3 regions of the Sphingomonas sp. DC4900 genome follow, and region 2 is predicted to be linked to each of the others. Evidence: predicted binding sites of a transcription regulator. Region 2 holds the regulator's gene; each other region holds the start of a gene.
What was found. Region 2 encodes LexA, which represses DNA repair genes until DNA is damaged. Its sites were predicted from a motif close to GTTCCNCNCTTGTTCT; they were not measured.
Positions count from the first base shown of each region.

Region 1 (7,858 bases), on a different contig from region 2:
AGAAGCATCGTCGCGGCGCGCGGCAGTTCATGGCCGAGGGCCTGCGCATCCTGACCGAAGCGCGCGAGACGGGCCGCCTGCCCCGCATCCTGTTCTATGCGGCAGCCAATGCCGACCATCCGTTGGTCCATGCGCTGTCGATCGACGTCGAGATGGCGGGCGGCGAGTCGATCCAGACGACGCCCGACATCCTATCCAAGCTGTCGGGCAAGGATAACCCGCAGGCCGTCGTGGGCGTGTTCGACGAATTCGACCGCGCGTTGGCCGACCTCGACCGCAACAGTGCCGGCATCTGGCTGGTCGCCGAGCGACTGCGCGATCCGGGCAATCTCGGCACCATCCTACGCACCGCCGATGCGGTGGGCGCCGGCGGGCTGATCCTGATCGGCGAATGCGTCGATCCTTTCTCGGTCGAGGCCGTCCGCGCGAGCATGGGGGCGCTGTTCACCGTGCCCGTGGTTCGGAGCGGTTGGGAGGAGTTCCTCGGGTGGCTGCGGCAGGGACCGGGACAGCTGGTGGGACTGAGCCTCGACACCACCCACGACTATCGCGGGGCGACCTATGCCGCGCCGACGTTCCTGCTGACGGGCAATGAGGCGCAGGGGATGCCGGCGGAGTATGCCGCGGCGTGTGATCTGCTGGTCAAGATTCCGATGCTGGGCAAGGCGGACAGCCTCAACGCGGCGGTCGCGACGGCGGTGATGGCCTATGAGGTGCTGGCTCAGCAGAGCCGGTGATTGCCCGTTTTTACGGCAACATGACCATCTTGGTGAAAACGATCGGGGCTGATCGTTTCGGTTTCTGTACCCATGCTGCCCGCAGACAGGCCGCAGGGTAGAGCAAGCCATCTATCCGCCGATCATGCCACTGACGCGCACCGCGCCGCCATCGTTGAAGACGCTGCCGGATACCATGCCACTGATCCGGGCGCGGGCACCCTCTTCGACATAGACGTCGCCCGCGACCATGCCGCTGATGCGGACGTCGCAGCCGGGACGGATGAAGACATCGCCGGCGACCATCCCGGTGATGCGGCCGTCCTGATCCATCACGATATCGCCGGGGTGCATGCCCTTCATCGCGGGTTCCTCATTCGGCTGCGTCGGGAAGGCGCAGTACGTCATCGCCGTAGCGCGCCAAGGCCTCGACCGGTTCCGCAACGCCGATCTCGCGTGCCCCGGGTTCGATGTTGAGGTCGCGGAACTTGCGTGCGGACACCAGAGCACGGCTCTCAAAGCTCGACACGAAGCTGTTGTAATTGTTCACCGCGGTGGTGAGGCCGCTGCCGACCTTGCGCAGATCCTCGCCGGCCTTGGCGAGACGGTCGTACAGCTCCTTTCCGAGCGCGCCGATCGCACGGGCTTCGCTGGCGAGCTTTTCCTGACGCCACACTGCCGCGACGGTGCGGGCGATGGCGATGAGGTTGGTGGGGGTGGCGAGCAGGACCTTTTTGTCGAAGGCATAGTCCCACAGGCCGGCGTCATGCTCCAGCGCGGCGGAGAGGAAGTGTTCGCCGGGGACGAACATCACGACATATTCGGGCGTATCGTCGAACTGCGACCAATAGGCCTTGGCGCTGAGGCCGTTGATATGCGCGCGCATCGAGGCGGCATGGGCGGTGAGGCCGATATGGCGCTCGTTCTCGTCGACCGCGCCGAACGCGTCCTGGTAGGCGTTGAGCGACACCTTGGCGTCGATGATGAGCGACTTGCCGCCGGGGACGCGGACGATCGCGTCGGGGCGCAGGCGCCCCCCTTCCCCGTCCGCGACGCTGACCTCCATCGCAAAATCCGTGTGCTCGGCAAGGCCGCAGGTTTCGAGGACGTTGCGCAACTGCTGTTCGCCCCAGCGACCGCGGGCTTTGGGTGCATTGCGGAGCGCATTGACGAGCTTGGCGGCTTCGCCCGAGACGCGTTCCTGACCGAGGCGCATCTGTTCGATCTGGCCCTTGAGGTCGCCGAAGGCGTCGCGGCGCTCGGCCTCGACCTTGGCGACGCCCTCTTCATAGCGCGCCAGGCGGTCGTTGACCGGCTGGAGCAGCGACTTGAGATTGCTGCCGGCAAGTTCTTCGGACTGGCGGAAGCGTGCCTCGGCTCGATCGAGGAACGCCTTTTGCGCGTCGGTCAGCGCCTTGTTGGCGAGGTCGTTGAACTGCGTCGCCATCATCTCCTTCGCCTCGCGCATGTCGGCGAGGCGGGCTTCGAATGCCTCGCTCTGTGCCTGCATCGCGGCGAGATCGGCGCGGGCGGCATCGCGATCGGCGCGGATCGTCGCCAGTTCGCGGCGGAGCAGGTCGGCAGCGGCGAGACTCTGATCGATCTGGGCGCGCAGGTCGATCAGCCGGACCTCCGCGGCCTCGACCTGCGCGCCGGCGGCGGCAAGGTCGGCGCGTGCCGCGTCGCGGTCGCTGCGGACGGCGAGGAGTTCGGTGCGCAGCGCGTCGGCGGTGGCGATGCGATCGTCGACCTGGGCTCGCAAACCGGCGAGTTCGCGCATCGCGTCGTTGCGTTCGCGCTCCACCGCGTCGCGCGTCCGGGCGACGAGCTCAGCGTCGGCGACCTTGCTCTGCGCGACCGCCAGATCGGCGGCGAGTCGACCGCTGCGACGGGCCGCCAGCAGCCAACCGATCAGCAGGCCGGCGGCAAGCGCGAGAATGGCAACGACAAGCAACTGGTCCACGAACGTCCCTTCGAAAGGTCACAAAAGTCACGCCGAAGAGGGTGTTTTTCCGTGACGATCCCTTGGCCTATGCCAGGAACATAGATCGAACGAAGCGTGTAGGACAGCCCCTTTTTCAATCCGACCGGCTGAGAGATTGGACACGCGCGACCGGGCGGCTACGATAGCGCTCACAAGAGGTAGGGGAGAATGTCGTGGGCAATGGTTGGCTGGGTGTCATGGGCGCCGCGGTGCTGGTGTCGGGCGCGGTGCCCGCCGCGGCACAGGTCAGCGCCGCCGGCGATCCCTTCGCAAGCGACCCGACCGGGATCGTCGCCGATCCCTGCCCTGCCCATCCCAAGGTTGGCTGGGCCGCGCAGCAGTTGCACACTCTGACCCGCGATTTCGGGCAGCTATGCCGCTATCGCGCCGCCAATGCCGCGCTGACGGAACGGCCGCGGGTGGTATTCGCGGGAGACTCGATCACCGACAATTGGATCAACCTCGATCCCACCTTCTTCAGCGACGGCGTGATCGATCGCGGGATCGGCGGGCAGACGACGCCGCAGCTGCTGGTCCGCTTTCGCCAGGACGTGATCGACCTGCACCCGCAGGCCGTCCACATCATGATCGGCACCAACGACATCGCCGGCAACACCGGTGCAGCAACGATCGAGACGGTGGAAGGGCATATCGCGAGCATGGCGGAGCTGGCGCGCGCGCATGGCATCCGGGTGATCCTTGCCTCCGTGCCGCCGGCGGGCGCCTTCCCCTGGGCGAAGGACAAGCAGCCGGTGCCGCAGATCGCGGCGCTGAATGCGTGGATCCGGGAGTATGCCCAGCGCGAGGGGTTCACCTATGTCGATTATCATCCCGTGTTGGACGACGGGCAAGGCGCGATGAAGCCGGGGCTGGCGAGCGACGGCGTGCATCCGACGGCGGCGGGCTATGCTGCGATGCGGCCCGTGGCCGAGGCGGCGATCCGCCAGGCACTGGGCGAACGGGGAGCGGGCCGATGAAGCGCCTCGCCCTCATCGCCGCGCTGCTGGCCGGCAGCGCGCCCGCCTATGCCCAGCGACTGGCGACCGTCGAGCGCCATGGGGCGCTGGTGTCGGTGGAGCCCTACGGGCCGGGGATCGTACGCGTGACGATCGCGACGGATCGGGGCCAAGCGGAAGGCCTGCCGGGCTATGGCATTTCCGGCAAAAGCGATGCCGCGGGCTGGAGCCGACAGCGGGGGAACGACGGCGGCGACGTCTTCGCCTCGGGCGACCTGCGCGTCACCGTGGCGGCGCAACCCTGGCCCAAGCCGCCGAGCCAGATGGAACGCTATTTCGCTCCGTCTCTGCCGCCCGTGTCGATCCGCTTCGACCGTGCCGACGGCACACCGCTGACCGCGATGACCGGGTGGGAGATGGCGCCGCACGACGTAACGGGCGAGCATACGTTCCGAGTCGGCGCGACCTTCGCCGACACGCCCGACACGCACTACTATGGCTTGGGCCAATATCAGGACGGCGTGCTCGACCTGCGCGGGCGGACGATCGATTGCCGCCACGATTACGATCGCCCCGCCGGCGAAGCGGTGTGCGTGCCGTTCATGGTGACGGACAAAGGCTATGCGATCCTGTGGGACAATCCGTCGGCGACGATCGTCTCGCCCGGCCTGCACAGCCAGACGCATCTGCAATCCAACGTCGGCGAGCGCGTGTCGTTCTTCGTCATCGCCGGGCGGACCAGCGACGATCTGTATGCGGGCTATGCCAGGTTGATCGGCGCGACGCCGCTGCCGCCCAAAGCAGCCTTCGGCCTGATCCAGAGCAAGGCGCGCTACGAGACGCAGGCGGAGCTGACCGCGGTGGCGGACGGGTACTGGCAGCGCCGCTATCCGCTCGACATCATCGTGCTCGACTGGTTCTATTGGACCCGGATGGGGCAGCTGGACATCGACCGGACGGCGTTTCCCGATCCGGTCGCCATGAACGCCCATCTGAAGTCGCAGGGCGTCCGCAGCATCGTCAGCATCTGGCCGCGGTTCGAAAAGGAGAGCCGCTGGTTCGACACGCTCGCCGCCAAGGGCTGGCTGCTGCACGACGCGGAGGGCAAGCCGGTGGACGGACTGTCGATCCGATCGGATCGCGCGGGCGCGCTGATCGACAGCACCAACCCGGACGCACGCGCCTGGTATTGGGGCAAGATCCGCGACGATATCTTCAGCGCGGGCTTCGATTTCGCCTGGCTGGACGAGACCGAACCCGATCTGGTGCCGGACGGCTTCCACTATGCGATCGGCACGGGCGATCGCTATCACAACGTCTTCCCGCTGCTGCATACGCTGAGTGTCGCGGAAGGCTCGGCGCGCGACCGGCCGGATATGCGCAACCTGATCCTGTGCCGGGCGGCCTATCTGGGGACGCAGGCGAACGGCTGCCTGTTCTGGTCGTCGGACGTGCGCTCGACGTGGGAGGCGTTGCGGCGGCAGGTGCCGGCGGGGCTCGGCATGACGGCGAGCGGCATCGCCTATTGGTCGAGCGATACGGGCGGGTGGCAGTGGCCCAATGGCCCGGCGGCGCAGCGCCCCGTGCTGATCGATCCGGCGGGCGCGACCGCCATGGCGCCGTCGTATCGCGACTATCCCGAGCTGTTCGTGCGCTGGTTCCAGTATAATGTGTTCACGCCGACGCTGCGCATCCATGGCCAGCGGCCGGCGACGGCGATCTGGGACTATGGCACGGCGGCCGAGCCGGTGCTCGCCGCCTCGCTGCGGCTGCGGTACGAACTGCTGCCCTATATCTATGCGCTGGGACGCCAGACCAGCCTGACCGGTGCGCCGTTCATGCGGGCGCTGTTCATGGACTTCCCGAACGATGCCACCGCCAAGACGCTGGGCGACGAATATATGTTCGGCCCTGCCCTCCTCGTCGCGCCCGTCACCGAACAGGGGGTGACCAGCCGCCGCGTCTATCTGCCCGCTGGGACGGACTGGTACGATCTGTGGACCGACAAGCGCCACACCGGTGGCCAGTGGATCGACGCGGCGGCGCCGATCGACCGCATCCCGGTGTTCGTGCGCGCCGGATCGATCCTGCCGATCGGGGAGCAGGTGCAAAGCACCGCCCGCGAGCAGGGGCTGGCCAAGGTCCGCGTCTATCCGGGGCGGGACGCGCGCTTCACGCTGTACGACGACGACGGGACGACCAACGCGTGGCGCACGGGGGGTGGACGCAGCGCGACATTGGTGTGGGACGATGCCCGCGGCCAACTGTCGGTTGAGGGACGGCTGCCGACCGGGCAGGCGCTGGATCCACTGGTGATGGTGATCGGGCGGTAGCGGCGCTGCGTCCTTGACGGCGGCGTCCGCGAGGCCAATGATAGCGATAACGAAAGTTGGAGAGGCTATCATGGCACCGCCGTCGCGACGCGATATTTTGGGAGGCGCGGCGCTCGCCGTCGCCGGCATGGCGGCGCCGGCCGCATGCGCCGCGCACCCCGCCGACAGTCTGGAGGCGATCGCCGCGCGCAAGGGGCTGCGCTTCGGATCGGCGATTCCGTGGCAGCCGGGCTCGCCGCCGGGCCTGCCGGTCCGCGACCCGGCCTATGCGCAACTGATCGCCCAGCAATGCGGGCTGGTCGTCGCCGAAAACGAAATGAAGTGGCAGCGGCTGCGCCCCGCGCCCGACGTGTTCGACTTCGCGCCCTTCGATACGATCGTCGCTTGGGCGGAGCGCAACGGCCTGGCGGTGCGCGGACACAATCTGTTGTGGCACCAGCCGAAATGGCAGCCGAAGTGGCTGAACGCCTATGATTTCGGCAGCCGCCCCCGCGCCGAGGGCGAACGGCTGCTGACGACGCATATCCGCACCGTGCTCGGTCGGTATGGCAGCAAAATCCGCAGCTATGATGTGGTCAACGAGGCGGTCGATCCGGCGGACGGCCACCTGTACGAGACCGCACTGTCGAAGGCGATCGGCGGCGCGGCGCCGACGCTGGATTTCGCCTTCCACACCGCGCGCGCAACCGCGCCGGGCGCGCAGCTGGTCTATAACGACTATATGAGCTGGGAACCGCACAACGAGGCGCATCGCGCGGGCGTGCTGCGGCTGCTCGAGGGGTTCAGGCGGCGCGGCGTGCCGGTGGACGCGCTGGGCGTGCAATCGCACCTCATCACCCAGAGCGCGGACGCCCGCGCCGATGTCGGGCGGTTGCAGGGTGAGTGGGGGCGGTTCCTGGATGCGGTGACGGGGATGGGCTATGCGTTGCTGATCACCGAGCTCGACGTGCGTGACAACGACCTGCCGGCCGACACTGCGGTGCGGGATCGTGCGGTGGCGGACTTCACCCGCGGCTATCTGGACGTGACGCTCGCCTATCCGCAGTTGCGCGACGTGCTGGTATGGGGCCTGAGCGATGCGCACAGCTGGATTCCGGGCTTCGAGCCGCGCACCGATCGCGCCGCGCGGCGCCCGACCCCGTATGATGCGGCGCTGCGCCCCAAGCCGATGCGCACCGCCATTGCGGACGCCTTTGCCGCGGCGCGTCCGCGCTGATCCGTTTCCGGACCGGCATGGAGCCGGCCGACCATACAGGGAGACGATGATGAGGGTTATGTTCGCAGCGGCGCTCGCCATGGTGCCGCTGAGCGCCGTGGCGGCGGCACAACAGGCGGCGCCGGCACAGGGGAGCATCTTCGACAAGGCGATCAATCAGCCGGGTATCGGATGGAGCGTCTATGGTCCCGGCCAGACCGCCAAGCAGGTGCCGGCCACGGACGTGCCCGGCGGTGCCGCCGTGCGAGTGCAGGTGAGCAAGGCGGGCGCAAACGTGTGGGACGTCGGCGCGACCTATCCGACGATCAAGCCGATCGCGGCCGGCGATACGCTGCTGGTGATGGTCTATTTGCGCGCGCCGGATGCCAAGGACGGCGCGACTGTGCCGATCCCGGTCAACGTCGGCGGCGCCGACGCCCCCTACCCGCAGATCACCGGTGAGACGGTGAATGTCGGCGCGGGGTGGAAGCGCTATTTCGTGTCGGGCGTATCGGACCAGGCATTCGCGGCGGGCAAGGCGCGGATCGGCGTACAGCTCGCCGGAGCGAAGCAGGTGATCGAGGTGGGGCCGGCGTTCCTGCTCGACCTGGGCGCCGGGTTCGATCGGTCGAAGCTGCCGCACAACTGACGGATACGAAAAAGGCCGGCGCCTC
Region 1 is NZ_JAFCUK010000010.1:36,691-44,548, forward strand. It holds gene ACP690_RS12150 (TrmH family RNA methyltransferase) at 1-737, shown strand, start outside; gene ACP690_RS12155 (hypothetical protein) at 849-1,079, opposite strand; gene rmuC (DNA recombination protein RmuC) at 1,090-2,679, opposite strand; gene ACP690_RS12165 (SGNH/GDSL hydrolase family protein) at 2,898-3,677, shown strand; gene ACP690_RS12170 (TIM-barrel domain-containing protein) at 3,674-5,989, shown strand; gene ACP690_RS12175 (endo-1,4-beta-xylanase) at 6,060-7,205, shown strand; gene ACP690_RS12180 (hypothetical protein) at 7,255-7,833, shown strand.
Region 1: the regulator LexA is predicted to act here: its motif matches at 2,755-2,770, upstream of rmuC (DNA recombination protein RmuC).

Region 2 (7,858 bases):
CGAGCATATAGGTGGGCGTGCCGTCCGAGCGCAGGAGGATGAGGTCGTCGAGCTCGCTGTTCTGGACCGTCACCGACCCCTGTACCTGGTCGTCGATCGTCGTCGCGCCCTCACGCGGCGCCTTGAGGCGCACGACGAAGGGCTGGCCGTCCGGCGCGGTCGCGGGATCGGCGTCGCGCCAAGGCGAGCGGATGCGCAGCGGCTGCTTCGCCGCCTGCGCCGCTTCGCGCTGCGCGGCGATCTCGTCCTGCGTCATGTAGCAGCGATAGGCATGGCCGTTCGCCACCATCTGATGCGCCACTTCGGCATGGCGATCGGCGCGCGCGAACTGAAAGACGGCGTCGCCGTCCCAATCGATGCCCAGCCATTGCAGGCCGGCGAGGATCGCGTCGATCGCCGGCTGCGTCGAGCGGGCACGATCGGTATCCTCGATCCGCAGCAGGAACGTGCCGCCATGGTGACGCGCGTACAGCCAATTGAACAGCGCGGTGCGCGCGCCGCCGAGGTGCAGATAGCCGGTGGGCGAGGGGGCGAATCGCGTGACTATTCCCGCGCCGTCGCCCGAACGATTTTCAACTGTTGCGCCCAACCGCGCTTGCTCCCAAAGTTTGAAACCTGATGGCCAGTTCAGCCGCCGCGGCCTCTAGCACGCGCTCCGTGCGCCTTCAAATGCCCCAGGGGTGGCATCGGTTGCGCGATCGTGTGGAAGCGTGGCTGCACGCGGAACGCGATCGGATTGCTTTATGGGTGCCGGTGGCGTTCGGGACGGGCGCTGGCGGCTGGTTCCTGATGCCCGACCCCAACCAGTGGATCGCGGCGATGCTGGCGGCACTCGCCATCGCCTGCGTTGCGGCGGCGATCGGGCGGGGCGGGCGGGCGGCGCATAGCGTCGCTGTCGGCGCGGTTCTGATGGCGGCAGGCGTGGCGACCGCATGGTGGCGCGCCGAGCAGGTCGCGGCCCCGGTGCTGGCGCGGCCGGTCGTCGCCGTGGTGACGGGGCGGGTGGTCGGGATGGAGGCGCTCGTCGCGCGCGATCTGGTGCGGCTGACGATCGAGAGCGATCCGGGGATCGGACTGCCACCGCGGGTGCGGATCAACCTGGCGACCGATGATGTGCCGAGGGGGCTGGGTGAGGCGGCGCGAATCCGGCTGCGGGCGCGGTTGATGCCTCCGGCCGCGGCGTCAGTGCCGGGAGCGTATGATTTTGCGCGGGCGGCGTGGTTTGCCGGGATTGGCGCGACCGGTCGGGGGTTCGCGCCGGTGGAGCTGGTGTCGCCCGGCGCGGCGGAGGGCAGCCTGCGGCGACGCCTGACCGCGCATATCACCGATCGGCTGGGGGGGAGCCGGGGCGGCATTGCGGCGGCGCTGGCGACCGGGGACGAGGGTGCGATCAGCGAGCGCGATGCGGAGGCGATGCGGCGGGCGGGCCTCGCGCATCTGCTGTCGGTCAGCGGGCTGCACATCACCGCGGCGGTGGCGGCGACGATGTTCGTCACGTTGCGGCTGCTCGCGCTGTGGCCATGGCTCGCCATCCGCGTCCGGTTGCCGTTGGTCGCGGCGGGGATGGGGGCGTTGGCCGCCATCGGCTATACGTTGCTCACCGGATCCCAGGTGCCCACGATCCGATCGTGCGTCGCCGCGCTGCTCGTGCTGGCGGCGCTGGCGATGGGGCGGGAGGCGATGACGCTGCGGCTGGTTGCGGCCGGCGCGATGGTCGTGCTCGCGGTGCGGCCGGAAGCGCTGGTGGGGCCAAGCTTCCAGCTGTCGTTCGCCGCGATCGTGGCGATCGTTGCGCTGCACGAGCATCCGCGGGTGCGCGGGTGGTTCGAGCCGCGTGAGGAAGCGCGCGCACGCCGTCTGCTACGCGGGCTTGGGTCGCTGCTGCTGACGGGCGTGGTGGTGGAGGCGGCGCTGATGCCGATCGCAATCTATCACTTCCACAAGGCGGGCCTGTATGGGGCTGCGGCCAATATCGTCGCCATCCCGCTGACGACGTTCGTCGTCATGCCGCTGGAGGCGGGGGCGTTGGTGCTGGACACGGTCGGGCTGGGCGGGCCCGTGTGGTGGTTGACCGATGGGGCGCTGCGCGGGCTGCTGTGGCTGGCGCATGTCGTGGCGGATGCGCCGGGCGCGTCTCTGGTGGTGTCGTCGATGCCGCTGGGGGCGTTTCTGTCGATGGTCGCCGGTGGGCTGTGGCTGGCGCTGTGGAGTACGCGGATGCGCTGGATCGGCGTGCTGCCGGTCGTCGCCGGTGCCGCCTGGGCGGCGTCGACCCCGCCACCCGATCTGCTGGTGACGGGGGACGGGCGGCATATGGCGATCCGGCTGGGTGGCCGGCTGGCGCTGCTGCGCGACCGCGCCGGGGACTATACGCGGGCGATGCTCGCCGAAAATGGCGGGACCGATGGCGAGCCGTGGCTGCTCGACGATCTGCCGGAGGCCCGGTGCAGCCGCGATGCGTGCGTGGCGGTCCTGCGGGACGGGGGAGGGCAGTCGTTCCGCGTCCTGGCAACCCGCAGCGGCTACCAACTGGCATGGCGGGATGTGGTCGCGGCCTGCGGGAGGGCGGACGTCGTGGTGAGCGACCGGCGGCTGCCGCGGGCGTGCCGGCCGCGCTGGCTGCGGCTAGACGCGCCCGTGCTGCGGCGTACCGGCGGGGTCATGCTGACCCTGGCGAGCGGGCGTGTGCGGACCGTGACGCAGCCAGGGGATCGGCATCCATGGTTGGTGGGAGCCAAGGTCGCCCCGCCTCGGCCGGACGATATCCCGACGGCCATGCCTCCGCGATGACCTCAGCTCGAGCGCTGGTCTCGGTCTGAGCCTTTGCGACGGGGCGCTGCTTCCCGTAGCGGCACGAGTTCGGGTCAATCCGTCATTGCTTCGCTGCGCTCGCAATGATGCCCGTGTCTAAACATCCGATATTTAAGGACTTTCAAGCACGCAATCAGCGGGAAGCCGGAATGCCCTGCCCTCGACGGGAGGCAGAAGGCGCCGTTTGGAAAGTCACAAAAGTCTCACGAACGATCGTGTTTTGCGGTGCGCCACCACGCCGGAATCCCGTCAGTCGTAGCGGCGCAGGATACCCGACAATTTGCCCTGCACGCGGACGTGCGAGGGAACGTAGCGCTGCGGCTCATAGGCGCGGTTGGCGGGATCGAGGCGGATCATCGCGCCTTCGCGACGGAAATATTTGAGTGTCGCCTCGCTATCCTCGATCAACGCAACGACGATCTCGCCATCGCGGGCGATGTCGGTACGGCGGATCAGCGCATAGTCGCCATCTAGAATACCAGCCTCGACCATCGAGTCGCCGGAAACCTCCAGCGCATAATGTTCGCCGGTGCCGAGCAACGCCGCGGGGACGGCGAGCATCGAACTGCCTTCGAACGCCTCGATCGGCACGCCGGCGGCGATCCGGCCGTGCAGCGGGATTTCGACGACGTCGTTCGCCGGCGAGGGGGCGGGACGCACATTGCCCGCGGCCGGCGCGCTCGGCGGCGCAGCGGGAGCGGGCGTTTCAGGCGCCTTGCGTTCGGAGCGTTCCGGCATGCGCAGCACTTCCAGCGCGCGCGCACGGTTGGGAAGGCGGCGGATGAAGTTGCGTTCCTCCAGCGCGCTGATCAGGCGGTGGACGCCGGACTTGGACTTGAGGTCGAGCGCGTCCTTCATCTCCTCGAACGACGGTGAGATGCCCGTCTCCTCGAGCCGGTCGTTGATGAAGCATACAAGCTCGTGCTGCTTGCGCGTGAGCATAAGCGGTCCTTCCCCGTCAGAACAGACGCGGAACTTCTAGGGAACAATTCGTGGGGCGTCAAGCGATGACGAGGATTTCCGCCGAGTCGCCCACGCGCGCGACGGGGGCACCGACCGGCCGCACGATCAGGCAATGCGAGCGCGCCAGCGTCAGCAGCATCGAACTGTCCTGAATGGTCGAGGCATAGGCGCGGCCGTCGCGCAGCTCTGCGCGCAGATAATCGGTGCGCGGGCCGTTGGCGGGCAGGTCTTCCCCCAGGATCGCCATCGTGCTGCGCGGCAGCGGGTTCGCAGCGCCGGACAGGTGCGCGATCAACGGTTTGACGAAGAGCAGGGCGGTGACGAAGGCCGATACCGGGTTGCCCGGCAGGCCCAGCACCTGCATCGCGCCGCGCCGTCCCGCCATCATCGGCTTGCCCGGCCGCAGCGCGATCCGCCAGAAATCGATGACGCCGCCCGCCGCCTCCAGCGCCGGGCGCACGAGGTCGTGGTCGCCCACGGACGCGCCGCCGGTGGTGACGAGCAGGTCGGCGTCGACGCGCGCGAACGCATCGCGCAGGCGATCGAGATCATCGGGCAGGATGCCGAGGTCGATCAGCTCGATCGGCAGGTCGGCGAGCATCGCCGTCAGCATCGCGCGGTTCGATTCGGGCAGCGCGCTCGCGTCGCCGCGGGTGCCCGGATCGACCAGTTCGTCGCCCGTCGCGCAGATGGCGACGCGCACCCGGCGGTGGACCGCGATCGTGCCGATGCCGCCGGTCGCGGCGACGGCGATGCGGGCTGGCGTCAGCCGCTCGCCGCGGGCGATCAGGCGATTGCCGGCGTGAAAGTCGAGGCCGCGGCGGCGGGTGTTGCGGCCGAGCGTTGCCGGGCCTTCGCCAGTCAGGTGGATCGCGGTGCCGGAGGCCGCGATCTCTTCCTGCACCATCACCGTGTCGGCGCCTTCGGGCATGGCCGCGCCGGTGAAGATGCGCGCGGTTTCGCCGGGCCCGACGGTGCCGGCAAAGGGGCGGCCGGCGGCGCTTTCGCCGATCAGCGTCCACGGTCCGGGCAGGTCGGTGAAGCGGATCGCATAGCCGTCCATCGCCGACAGGTCGGCGGCGGGCTGGGTGCGGCGGGCGGCGATGTCGTCCGCCGCCCAGCGGCCGGCGGCGGCGGTCAGCGGCACGGTTTCGGTCCCGACCGGCGGGGCGTGCGCGAACAGCCGCGCCTGGGCTTCGTCGATCGGGAGCAGCGCCATGGCGTCAGGCGCGCCAATCGCCAGAGGCGCCGCCGGCCTTTTCGAGCAGGCGGATGTCCGAGATGGTCATGGCGCGGTCCATCGCCTTCGCCATGTCGTAGATGGTGAGCAAGGCGACCGACACGGCGGTCAGCGCCTCCATCTCGACGCCGGTCTTGCCGTCGGTGGCGGTCAGCGCGGTTGCGGTGATGCCGGCATCGTCCAGCGTCAGGTCGAGCGTGACGCGGGTGAGGGGCAAGGGGTGGCAGAGCGGGATAAGGTCCGCGGTCTTTTTCGCCGCCATGATCCCGGCGACGCGGGCAACGGCGAGCACGTCGCCCTTCTTCGCGGCGCCGTCGCGGATTGCCGCCAGGGCGTCGGGTGCGATGGCGATGCGGCCGGTGGCGACCGCGCGACGCTGCGTCACCGCCTTGTCGCCGACATCGACCATATGCGCGGCACCGTCGGCGTCGATATGGGTGAGGCGGCTCACCCGACCAAGGCCCGCGTCGCGGCCTCGACGTCGTCGGCGCGCATCAGCGCCTCGCCGATCAGGAAGCAGCGCACGCCATGCGCCGCCATCGCATCGAGATCGGCGCGGGTTTCGAGGCCGCTTTCCGCAACGAAGGTGCAGCCCTTTGGCGCCTTGCCGACCAGCTCGTAGGTGCGGGCGAAGTCGACGGAGAAGTCGTGCAGATTGCGGTTGTTGACGCCGATCAGCCGCGATTTGAGGCGGAGCGCGCGGTCCAGTTCGGATTCGTCATGCACCTCGACCAGCACGTCCATGCCGCAATCGAGCGCCGACGCCTCGATTTCCGCCATCTGATTGTCGTCCAGCGCGGCAACGATGATGAGGATGGCATCGGCGCCGATCGAGCGGCTTTCGGTCGCCTGCCAGGGATCGACCATGAAATCCTTGCGGATCACGGGCAGGTCGCAGGCGGCGCGCGCGGCGATCAGATAGTCATCGCTGCCCTGGAACCATTGTTCGTCGGTGAGCACCGACAGGCAGGCCGCGCCACCCGCCTGATAAGCGCGCGCGTGGGCGGGCGGATCGAAATCGGCACGGATCAGCCCCTTGGACGGGCTGGCCTTTTTGATTTCGGCAATGAGCGCGTGGCCGGATGTGGCGTCGAGCGCGGCGCGGAAGCCGCGCGGCTTCGTCACCGCGGCGATGCGCGCGTCGAGATCGGCGAGGCTGATCGTCGCCTTGCGCGCGGCAACCTCTGCGCGCTTGGTTTCGATAATGCGGGACAAAATGGTCATCGGTAGGCGATCCAGCGGTCGAGGAGCGCGGCAGCGCGGCCGGCGTCGAGCGCTTCGGCGGCGGCCTGTGCGCCCGCAGTGAGATTGGGTGCGCGGTCGGCAACGACAAGCGCCGCCGCCGCGTTGAGCAGCACGGCGTCGCGATAGGCGCCCGCCTCTCCATCGAGCAGTCGGCGCAGTGCGGCGGCATTATAGGCCGGGTCGCCGCCGCGGATGGCGGCGAGCGGGTGGCGGGGCAGACCGGCGTCTTCCGGCGTGATGCGCGATGGCAGCGCCGCGCTGCCGACATTCACCGCGAGGCTGGGGCCGGCGGTGGACAGTTCGTCCAGGCCCTCTTCGCCCGAAATCACCGCGGCGCGTGCGGTGCCGAGCTGTTCCAGCGCCTCGGCATAGAGGCCGGCGTAATCGGGGCGGGCGATGCCGATCAGCTGGTGCGACACGCGCGCCGGATTGGCGAGCGGCCCCATCAGGTTGAAGATCGTGCGCTTGCCGATGCGGCGGCGGATCGGCGTGATCCGCGCCATCGCGGGATGGTGGTTGGCGGCGAACAGGAAGGCGATGCCGATATCGGCGAGGCTCGCCTCCGCGGTCGCGCCGGCGATCTCCATATCGAGGCCGAGCGCCTCCAGCGTATCCGCAGCGCCCGCTTTCGAGGAGGCGGCGCGGTTGCCGTGCTTGGCGACCGGTACGCCGCACGCCGCGACGACCAGCGCGACGGCGGTCGAGACGTTGAGCGTATGATGCCCGTCACCGCCCGTGCCGCAGACGTCGATCGCGCCATCGGGAGCGGCGATCGGGATCAGGCGGGCACGCAGCGCGCGCGCGGCCTCGGCGATCTCGATGCTGGTTTCGCCGCGATCGGACAGCGCCAGCAGGAAGTCGCCGATCGCCTCTGCCGAGACGCGTGCGTCGAGGATATCGGCAAACGCCTGCGCCGCGCTTTCGCGCGACAGCGGCGTCGATGGGTCGGGAAGCAGGACGATGCTGGTCACGGGCGCTCGCGCACCGGAATGCCGGCGATCGTCAGGAAGTTGGCGAGCATGGCATGGCCGTGTTCGGTCGCGATGCTTTCGGGATGGAACTGCACGCCGTGGATCGGCAGGTTTTCGTGGCGGAAGCCCATGACGATGCCATCCTGGGTGCGCGCGTTGACGACCAGGGGCGACGCCACGTCGTTGACGATCAGGCTGTGATAGCGCGTCGCCATGAACGGCGAGGGCAGCCCTTCGAACAGGCCGGTGCCGTCATGGTCGACCGGGGATGTCTTGCCGTGCATCAGTCCGCCGCGTTCGACCTTACCACCGAAATGCTGGCCGATCGCCTGATGGCCCAGGCACACGCCGAGCAGCGGACGCCCCGCATCCGCGGCCGCGGCGACGAGATCGAGGCTGACGCCCGCCTCGGTCGGGGTGCAGGGGCCGGGCGAGATGAGGAAGGCGCTGGCGCCCGACGACAGCGCCTGCCCCGCCGAAATGGCGTCGTTGCGCACCACCTCGACCTCGCTGCCCAGCTCCATGAGGTAGTGGACGAGGTTCCAGGTGAAGCTGTCGTAATTGTCGACGACGAGGATCATGGCGCCGCCATAGCCGAAGAGCGCGGGCGTGCAACCTGTCGCACCCT
Region 2 is NZ_JAFCUK010000004.1:179,262-187,119, forward strand. It holds gene gltX (glutamate--tRNA ligase) at 1-589, opposite strand, end outside; gene ACP690_RS07355 (ComEC/Rec2 family competence protein) at 670-2,790, shown strand; gene lexA (transcriptional repressor LexA) at 3,061-3,753, opposite strand; gene ACP690_RS07365 (molybdopterin molybdotransferase MoeA) at 3,812-4,993, opposite strand; gene moaC (cyclic pyranopterin monophosphate synthase MoaC) at 4,998-5,465, opposite strand; gene trpC (indole-3-glycerol phosphate synthase TrpC) at 5,462-6,238, opposite strand; gene trpD (anthranilate phosphoribosyltransferase) at 6,235-7,230, opposite strand; gene ACP690_RS07385 (anthranilate synthase component II) at 7,227-7,811, opposite strand.

Region 3 (7,858 bases), on a different contig from region 2:
GATCTCGTCCAAGGGCATTGCGGGCGTGCCGCGGGCCAGCCTGGTGGTGATCGCCGCGGTGCTGCCGGTGTTCGACATTCCGGAGGCGGGGCTGCTGCTGATCCTGGCCATCGACCATTTCCTCGACATGGGCCGCACCGCGACCAACGTAATCGGCAATGCGGTGGCGGCATCGGTGGTCGCCAAGTGGGAGGGCGGCTTCGACCCTCGCGAGCCGGCCGAGATCGACCCGGCGGTGGCGGAGGGGCCGGCGTTGCCGCCGGCCACCAGCTTCAGGCACTAAACGCCAGGATCAGGCGTAGGCGTAGGGCCCGCCCTGCGCCAGCGCGGCCTGGTAGGCCGGGCGGGCATGCACCTTTTCCAGCCAGGCGATCGTCGCCGGGCGAGCGGTATCGAGGCCGGCGCGGCTGCGCGCCGCCTCCAGTGGGAAGCTCATCATGATGTCGGCGGCGGTCATCGCGTCGCCGGCGAACCAGGGGCGCTGCTTCAGCTCCGATTCGACATAGTCGAGGTGGACGTCGATCATCGGCTGGATGCGCTTCATCGCGGGCTTGCCCATCAGCGGCACCTTGCTGAGGACGAGCTTCAGCAGCAGTGGCGGCATCAGCGAGCCTTCGGCATAATGCAGCCAGAAGCGGTAGCGGAGCGCCGAGTCGCGATGCGCGGGCGCTCCGAGGCGGCCGTCGGCCTTCTCGACCAGATATTCGACGATCGCACCGGTTTCGGCGATGACGTTGCCGCCGTCCGTATCCTCGATGACCGGCGACTTGCCCAAGGGGTGGACCTGCTTCAGCTCGGGCGGCGCCAGCATCGTCGTCTTGTTCCGCTCGTAGCGCTTGACCTGATAGGGCAGGCCCAGTTCCTCGAGCATCCACAGCACGCGCTGCGACCGGCTGTTTTCGAGATGGTGAACGATGATCATGGCTGTTCCCCTGTTGCGGTCGCGCGCCAGATCCAGGCGGAGGCCGGGAGCGCGACGATGCCGTCGGCTGTATAACGCTGCAATGCCGATTTGAGCCGATCGTCGAGCGATGGATCGGCGGCGTCCTTGAGCGCCGAGGCGAGCGGGCCGATGTGGTGGAAGAAATCGGCGGCATCGGCGACCGGATCGGGGCCGGCCCCGGCGACATATGCGAAGTCGATGCGGGTGGCGCTGTCGACGCTCCAGCCCGCCTGGGTGAGGATCGCGGCCGTGGCGGTCCGGTCGGCGAACCCGAAGGGTCCAGGGGCGTAACCGGCGGCGGATTGTGGGCGGGTGCCGGTGACCTGCTCGATCAGATCGGACGCCCAGACATTGTCACTGCGGTCGCGGAAGCAGGAGAAGACGAGGCGGGCGCCGGGGTTGGCCGCGGTGCGGAGCGTGGCGAAGGCGGCAACGGGATCGGCGAAGAACATGACGCCGTGGCGCGAGACGATGAGGTCGGCGGGTGGGAGTTGCGGGGTCATCGCAATGGCGTCGCCATGATGGAAGGCGACGGTGCCGCGGTCGCCGGCGCGGGTGCGCGCCGTCCGGATCAGGTCGGCGGACAGGTCCAGGCCGGTGACGGTGGCGTCGGGGCGGGCGTCGGCGAGCGCGAGGCTGGTGGCGCCGGCGCCGCAGCCGATGTCGATCGCGTGGAAGGGGCCGGCGGGGGCGGCGCTGCGGATCGCGGCGTCGAGATGCGGGGACAAATTGGCGAAGGAACGGTCGGTGCGCTGCCATTCGGCGGCCCAGGTGCGGCCGACGCGGCCGGTCCAGTCTGTGGCGGTGGTCATGGGGTGGGTCCGGTTTCGATGGGTTGGCTCTAGCTCAGTGACGCGTCGCCCTCACCCTTCCCACCCGGCTGCGCCGGGCGGGCCCCTTCCCTCTCCCAATGGGAGAGGGAGGGAGGCGCGAAGCGCCGGAAGGGTGAGGGTGATGCCATGATTGTTATCGCCGTCGTCCTTCTACCCACCCAACCCATTTCCGCCAAAACGAGCGTGGAAGTGGACGAAGTGGAGGATACGTCATCGTCCGAAGCGCCCCCATGCGAAAGGGGCCCGCCGTTGCCGGCGAGCCCCTCTCGTAGCATCCGATCGGATGGCGCGGCGATCACAGATCGTCGTCGGCTTCCGGGCCGGCCATCATTTCCTCGGCGACCTTTTCGGTGCGCTGACGGATCGCCTTTTCGAGGCGGTCGGCCATTTCGGGATTCTCGCGCAGGTAGTTCTTGGCGTTCTCACGCCCCTGCCCGATCCGTACCGAATCGTAGGAGAACCAGCTGCCCGACTTTTCGACGAGGCCCGCCTTCACGCCGAGATCGAGGATCTCACCGATCTTCGAAATGCCCTCGCCGTACATGATGTCGAATTCGACCTGCTTGAACGGCGGGGCGACCTTGTTCTTCACCACCTTCACGCGCGTGGTGTTGCCGGTAACTTCCTCGCGGTCCTTGATCGCGCCCGTGCGGCGGATGTCGAGGCGGACGGAGGCGTAGAACTTCAGCGCGTTGCCGCCCGTCGTCGTTTCCGGATTGCCGTACATCACGCCGATCTTCATGCGCAGCTGGTTGATGAAGATCACCATGCAGCGCGAGCGGCTGATCGAGCCGGTGAGCTTGCGCAGCGACTGCGACATCAGGCGCGCCTGCAGGCCGACGTGGCTGTCGCCCATCTCGCCCTCGATTTCGGCGCGGGGGACGAGCGCGGCGACCGAATCGACCACGAGCACGTCGATCGCGTTCGAGCGGACGAGCGTGTCGGTGATTTCGAGCGCCTGTTCGCCGGTGTCGGGCTGCGACACGATCAGTTCGTCGATGTTGACGCCCAGCTTCTTGGCATAGACGGGATCGAGCGCGTGTTCGGCGTCGACGAAGGCGGCGGTGCCGCCGTTCTTCTGCGCTTCGGCGATGACATGCAGCGCAAGCGTCGTCTTGCCCGACGATTCAGGGCCATAGACTTCGATCACGCGGCCGCGCGGCAGGCCACCGACGCCGAGCGCAATGTCGAGGCCGAGGCTGCCGGTCGAGATCGCCTCGACCTGCATCGTTTCCTTCTGGCCGAGCTTCATCGCGCTGCCCTTGCCGAAGGCGCGATCGATCTGCGCGAGGGCGGCGTCGAGCGCCTTTTGACGGTCTGCGTTTGCGGTTGCCATGCCGGTGTCGATCACTTTCAGATTGGCGGCCATCGGGAGGGTTCCTCGCTAGAGCAAGCGCGCGGCATGAGCAACGCGTCTGTTCTGTATGTACGATGTTTGTTCCATGAGAACAAGAGGGGAACTTTGGTTTTGGGCCATGGGGTTGGTGGATATGGTTCGCGCGAAGACGCGAAGACGCGAAGAGGTTTTGCGCGCGGAGGCGCGGAGGACGCGGAGGGGTTGCGCTTGTGGCAGCGGCGGCTTTTCGCAGCCTTTGGCGTCACCCCAGCGGAGGCTTGCGTCTTTCTCGGCGCTGGTGGCGCGCTATAAATATAAGATCCCAGCCTGCACTGGGATGACGGTTGGAGAGCGGGAGGGATAGCCCTTTTAGGTAAGGGTCGTGGCGAGGGTCCACCAGCCTTTGGCTGCCGCCGCGTCGCGGGCGGCGTCACGGGTCGTGTCGTCCGCGAACAAGGCGAAGCAGGTGGCGCCGCTGCCGGACATGCGGGCCAGATGGACGCCGGTTGCCCCTTCGAGAAGCGACAGGACGTCGGCGATGACGGGGGCGAGTGCGAGCGCGGCGGGTTGCAGGTCGTTGCGGCCGGCGGTGGCGCGGGTGAGAAGGTCGCCCTCCCCTGCAATGCCGCCGCGGTCGGTGCCGTCCCAGCGGGCGAAGACCGCGGCGGTGCTGACCGCGACGCCGGGGTTAACCAGAAGCAGCGGCATGCCGGCGAGGCCAGCGATGGGGATCAGCGCGTCGCCCTTGCCCGTGCCCAGGGTGGTGCGGCCATCGAGGCAGGCGGGCACGTCGGCGCCGAGCGTTTCGGCGAGGACGAAGAGGCGCGGGTCCTGCGAGGCGACGCCATGCAGGCGGGCGAGCGCGCGCAGCGTCGCGGCGGCGTCGGCCGATCCGCCGCCCATCCCTGAGGCGATGGGGAGATGCTTGTCGAGCGTGATCGCGTGATGCCCGGCGATGCCGAACGTCTCGCGGAAGGCGTCGGCGGCTTTTTGCACGAGGTTCGGGCCGGATGCCGTCTCGAGTGCCGCGGCGAACGGGCCGGTGATGGCGAAACTGTCGGTGTCGGCGGGTACGACGGTCACCGTGTCGCCATCGGCTGCGAAGGCGAACAGCGTTTCGAGCGCGTGATAGCCGTCCGGCCGGCGATGGCGGACGTGGAGCGCGAGGTTGATCTTGGCGGGGGCGGCTTCGACGATCATCGGGCGGGCGGGCCTTGTGCAATCCGGGTGGCGAGCGCCGCGGCGTCCTGGGCCGGAGCGGTCAACGCCGCGGCGCGCCACGCGTAGCGGGCTTCGTAGCGGCGGCCCAGCGCCCAATAGACGTCGCCGAGATGTTCGGCGATTTCGGCATTCGTCGGCTCCGCCTCGGCGGCGCGCTCGATCAGCGGCAGCGCGCGCGCGGTGTCGCCGTTGACGAACAGCGCCCAGCCAAGCGAATCGGCGATCGAGGCATCGTCGGGCTTGGCGGCGTGCGCGCGTTGCAGCATCGCGATCGAGGCAGGCACGTCGACGCGGCGTTCGGCCTGCGCGTAGCCGAGGTAATTGAGCGCGAGCGGCTCGGCAGGGGCGAGCGCAACCGCCTTTTGCAACGCGGCGCGGGCGGCGGGCCAATCGCCCGCCTGCTCCAGCGCGCCGCCATATTGCAGCCAGGCGTTCCACGCGGCGGGCTGCGCCTCGGCGATGCGGCGATACCAGCGGGCGGCTTCGGCGTTGTTGCCGGCGGTGCTGAGCTGATCGGCGTAGAGCTGCCAGGCGGCGGGGCCGGCGTCGGCGCGCTCGGCGTCGCGGCGGGCGAGTGCGAGGGCGTCGGCGGTGCGATCGGCGCGGGCGAGGATCGATATGCGCGCGGCAACGGCGGTGGAGGCAAAGGGGCTGGACGCGGGCACGGCGTCGAGCGTGACGAGCGCCTGATCGGTCGCATCCTCCCCCGCGAGCGCCTGGGCGAGCAGCAGGCGGGCGCGATCGTTGGCGGGCGAGGCGATGAGCGCGGTGCGGGTGAGCGCGATCGACAGCGGCGCGACGTCCTGATCGACGAGGTCGCCGGCGACGCGGGCGAGCAGGCGCGAGACGCCATAAGCGAGCGTCGGCTTGGCGGGGGAACCCTGGCGGAGGGCGGCGAGTGCGGGGTCGTCACCGGCGAGCAGCGCGCGCGCCTCGTCGGCATGGCCGGTGCCGAACAGCAATTGCGCGGCGGACAGGCGCAGATCGACGGGGGAGCCGGTTTCGCGGAGCGCCTGCACCCCGCGCAGGCCGCCCTGCACGTCGCCCATCGCGATTTGGAGCAAGGCCGCAGTCTCGGCCGCGAGGCGCTGGGCGACGGGCGTGCTGCCGACATTGGCGGCGACGATCGGGGCGCTCGGATTTCCGCCGCGGCTGTAGGCGATCCACGCTCTGAGTGCCGGGACCATCACCGACAGCGGCGTGCGGGCGAGCGCCTGTGTCGCGGCCTCGGCGCCTGCCGCGTCGTTGCGCGCGGCGGCGAGCGCGAGGGGGAGCAGCGCGAGGTCGGCAGGCGCGCCGGGCTGGTCGCGCAGCACCGCGGCGGCGCGGGTGGCGAGCGGGATATCGCCGGCCGCGAGCGCTTCGCGATACGCCCTCAGCGCCACCGTCGTATCGGTGGGCCGGGCGGCGAGCGCACGGGCGTAGCCGGCGATCGCCGTCGCCACATCACCGTCAGCATCGGCGACGCGGGCCTGCATATAGTCCGCGACCGGATCGGCACGGCGTGCCGCATCGGCCTGAGCTGGCGCGGCGACCGCGACGCTCAGAACCGATGCAAGGAACAGACGCTTACATATTGGGATAATTGGGGCCTCCACCGCCCTCCGGCACCACCCAGTTGATGTTCTGCGTGGGGTCCTTGATGTCGCACGTCTTGCAGTGGACGCAATTCTGCGCGTTGATGACGAACTTGGGATCGCCCGTCTCCTGCCCGACGATCTCGTAAACGCCGGCCGGGCAATAGCGTTGCGCGGGCTCGTCGTAGAGCGGCAGATCGTATTCGACGGGGACGTTGGGGTCCTTCAGCGTCAGGTGGACAGGCTGGTCCTCCTCGTGGTTGGTGTTCGACAGGAACACCGACGACAGGCGGTCGAAGGTCAGGACGCCATCGGGCTTCGGATAGACCGGAGCCTTCACCAGATCCTTGCGCCACAGCGTTTCGTGATCCGGGTGGTGCTTCATCGTGAAGGGCATCTTGAGGCCGAAATGTTCGAGCCACATCGTGATGCCGGCGAGGCCCGACCCCAGGAAATCGCCGAACTTCTTGACCAAGGGCACAACGTTGCGGACGATCGACAGCTCCTTCTTCACCCAGCTGTGCTCGAACGCTTCGGGGTAAGCGGCCAGTTCGTCATGCTGGCGCTGCGACAGGATCGCGTCGGCCGCGGCTTCGGCGGCCATCATGCCGCTCTTCATGGCGGTGTGCGTGCCCTTGATGCGCGGCACGTTGAGGAAGCCGGCGCTGTCGCCGATCAGCGCGCCGCCCGGGAAGACGAGCTTCGGGATCGACTGGAGCCCGCCGTCGCTGATCGCGCGCGCGCCATAGCTGACGCGCTTGGCGCCCTTCAGGATCGCGGCGATCTCGGGGTGGGTCTTCCACTTCTGCATCTCCTGGAACGGCGAGATGTAGGGGTTGGAATAGTTGAGCCAGGTGACGAACCCGAGGCTGACCTGGCCGTTCGCCTGATGGTACAGCCAGCCACCGCCATTGGCGTCGTCGCCCAGGGGCCAGCCCTGCGTGTGAATGACGCGGCCGGGCTGATGCAGCTCAGGATCGATGTCCCACAATTCCTTGACGCCCAGGCCATAGACCTGCGGGTCGCTGTCCTTCGCGAGGTCGAAGGTGCGGATCACTTCCTTTGTGAGGTGTCCGCGACAACCCTCCGCAAAGAAGGTATATTTTGCGTGGAGTTCGAGGCCGGGCTGATAATCGGGCTTGTGCGTGCCGTCGCGCGCGACGCCCATGTCGCCGGTCGCGACGCCCATCACCCGGCCCTGATCGTCGAACAGGATTTCAGCGGCGGCGAAGCCGGGGAAGATTTCGACGCCGAGTTCCTCGGCCTTGCCCGCGAGCCAGCGGCACAGGTTGCCGAGGCTGCCGGTATAGGTGCCCTTGTTGTGCAGGAAGGGCGGTGTCAGCGCGTGCGGCAGGATCGACTTCTTCTTTTCCGTCAGCACCCAGTGCAGGTTTTCGGTCACCGGCACTTCGGCGAGCGGGCAGTCCTGGCGCCAGTCGGGCAGCAGTTCGTCGAGGCTGCGCGGATCGATCACGGCGCCCGACAGGATATGCGCGCCGACTTCCGAGCCCTTTTCGAGCACGCAGACGCTGAGGTCCGCGCCCTTTTCGGCCGCCACCTGTTTGAACCGGATCGCCGCCGACAGGCCCGCCGGGCCGGCGCCGACGATCACCACGTCGTAAGGCATCGATTCACGTTGCGTCATTGTCATCCACTCCCGGATACGGTTGCGGTTGTCGGCGCCGGGGGATAGCGGTCAGGCGCAGGCCGACAACGTCTCGTCTCTGAACCGCGATCGGACAAGTTGACGAAAACGTCAACCTACAGAAAGAGAGAAACGTGGGGGCCGATCAGCATCACAGTTGGAATGAGAGCCTCGCGAGCGCGCTCGACTGGTGGCAGGAGGCGGGCGTCGACACGCTTGTCGAGGCGGATCCGCGCGACTGGCTGACCCAGCCGATGGTCGCGCCGGTCTTCGCGCGGGCGCCCTCCCCCGCCGCGCCGGTGG
Region 3 is NZ_JAFCUK010000010.1:69,918-77,775, forward strand. It holds gene ACP690_RS12255 (dicarboxylate/amino acid:cation symporter) at 1-283, shown strand, start outside; gene ACP690_RS12260 (glutathione S-transferase family protein) at 293-922, opposite strand; gene ACP690_RS12265 (class I SAM-dependent methyltransferase) at 919-1,755, opposite strand; gene recA (recombinase RecA) at 2,072-3,145, opposite strand; gene ACP690_RS12275 (4-(cytidine 5'-diphospho)-2-C-methyl-D-erythritol kinase) at 3,482-4,312, opposite strand; gene ACP690_RS12280 (tetratricopeptide repeat protein) at 4,309-5,931, opposite strand; gene ACP690_RS12285 (electron transfer flavoprotein-ubiquinone oxidoreductase) at 5,903-7,555, opposite strand; gene ACP690_RS12290 (uracil-DNA glycosylase) at 7,690-7,858, shown strand, end outside.
Region 3: the regulator LexA is predicted to act here: its motif matches at 3,222-3,237, upstream of recA (recombinase RecA).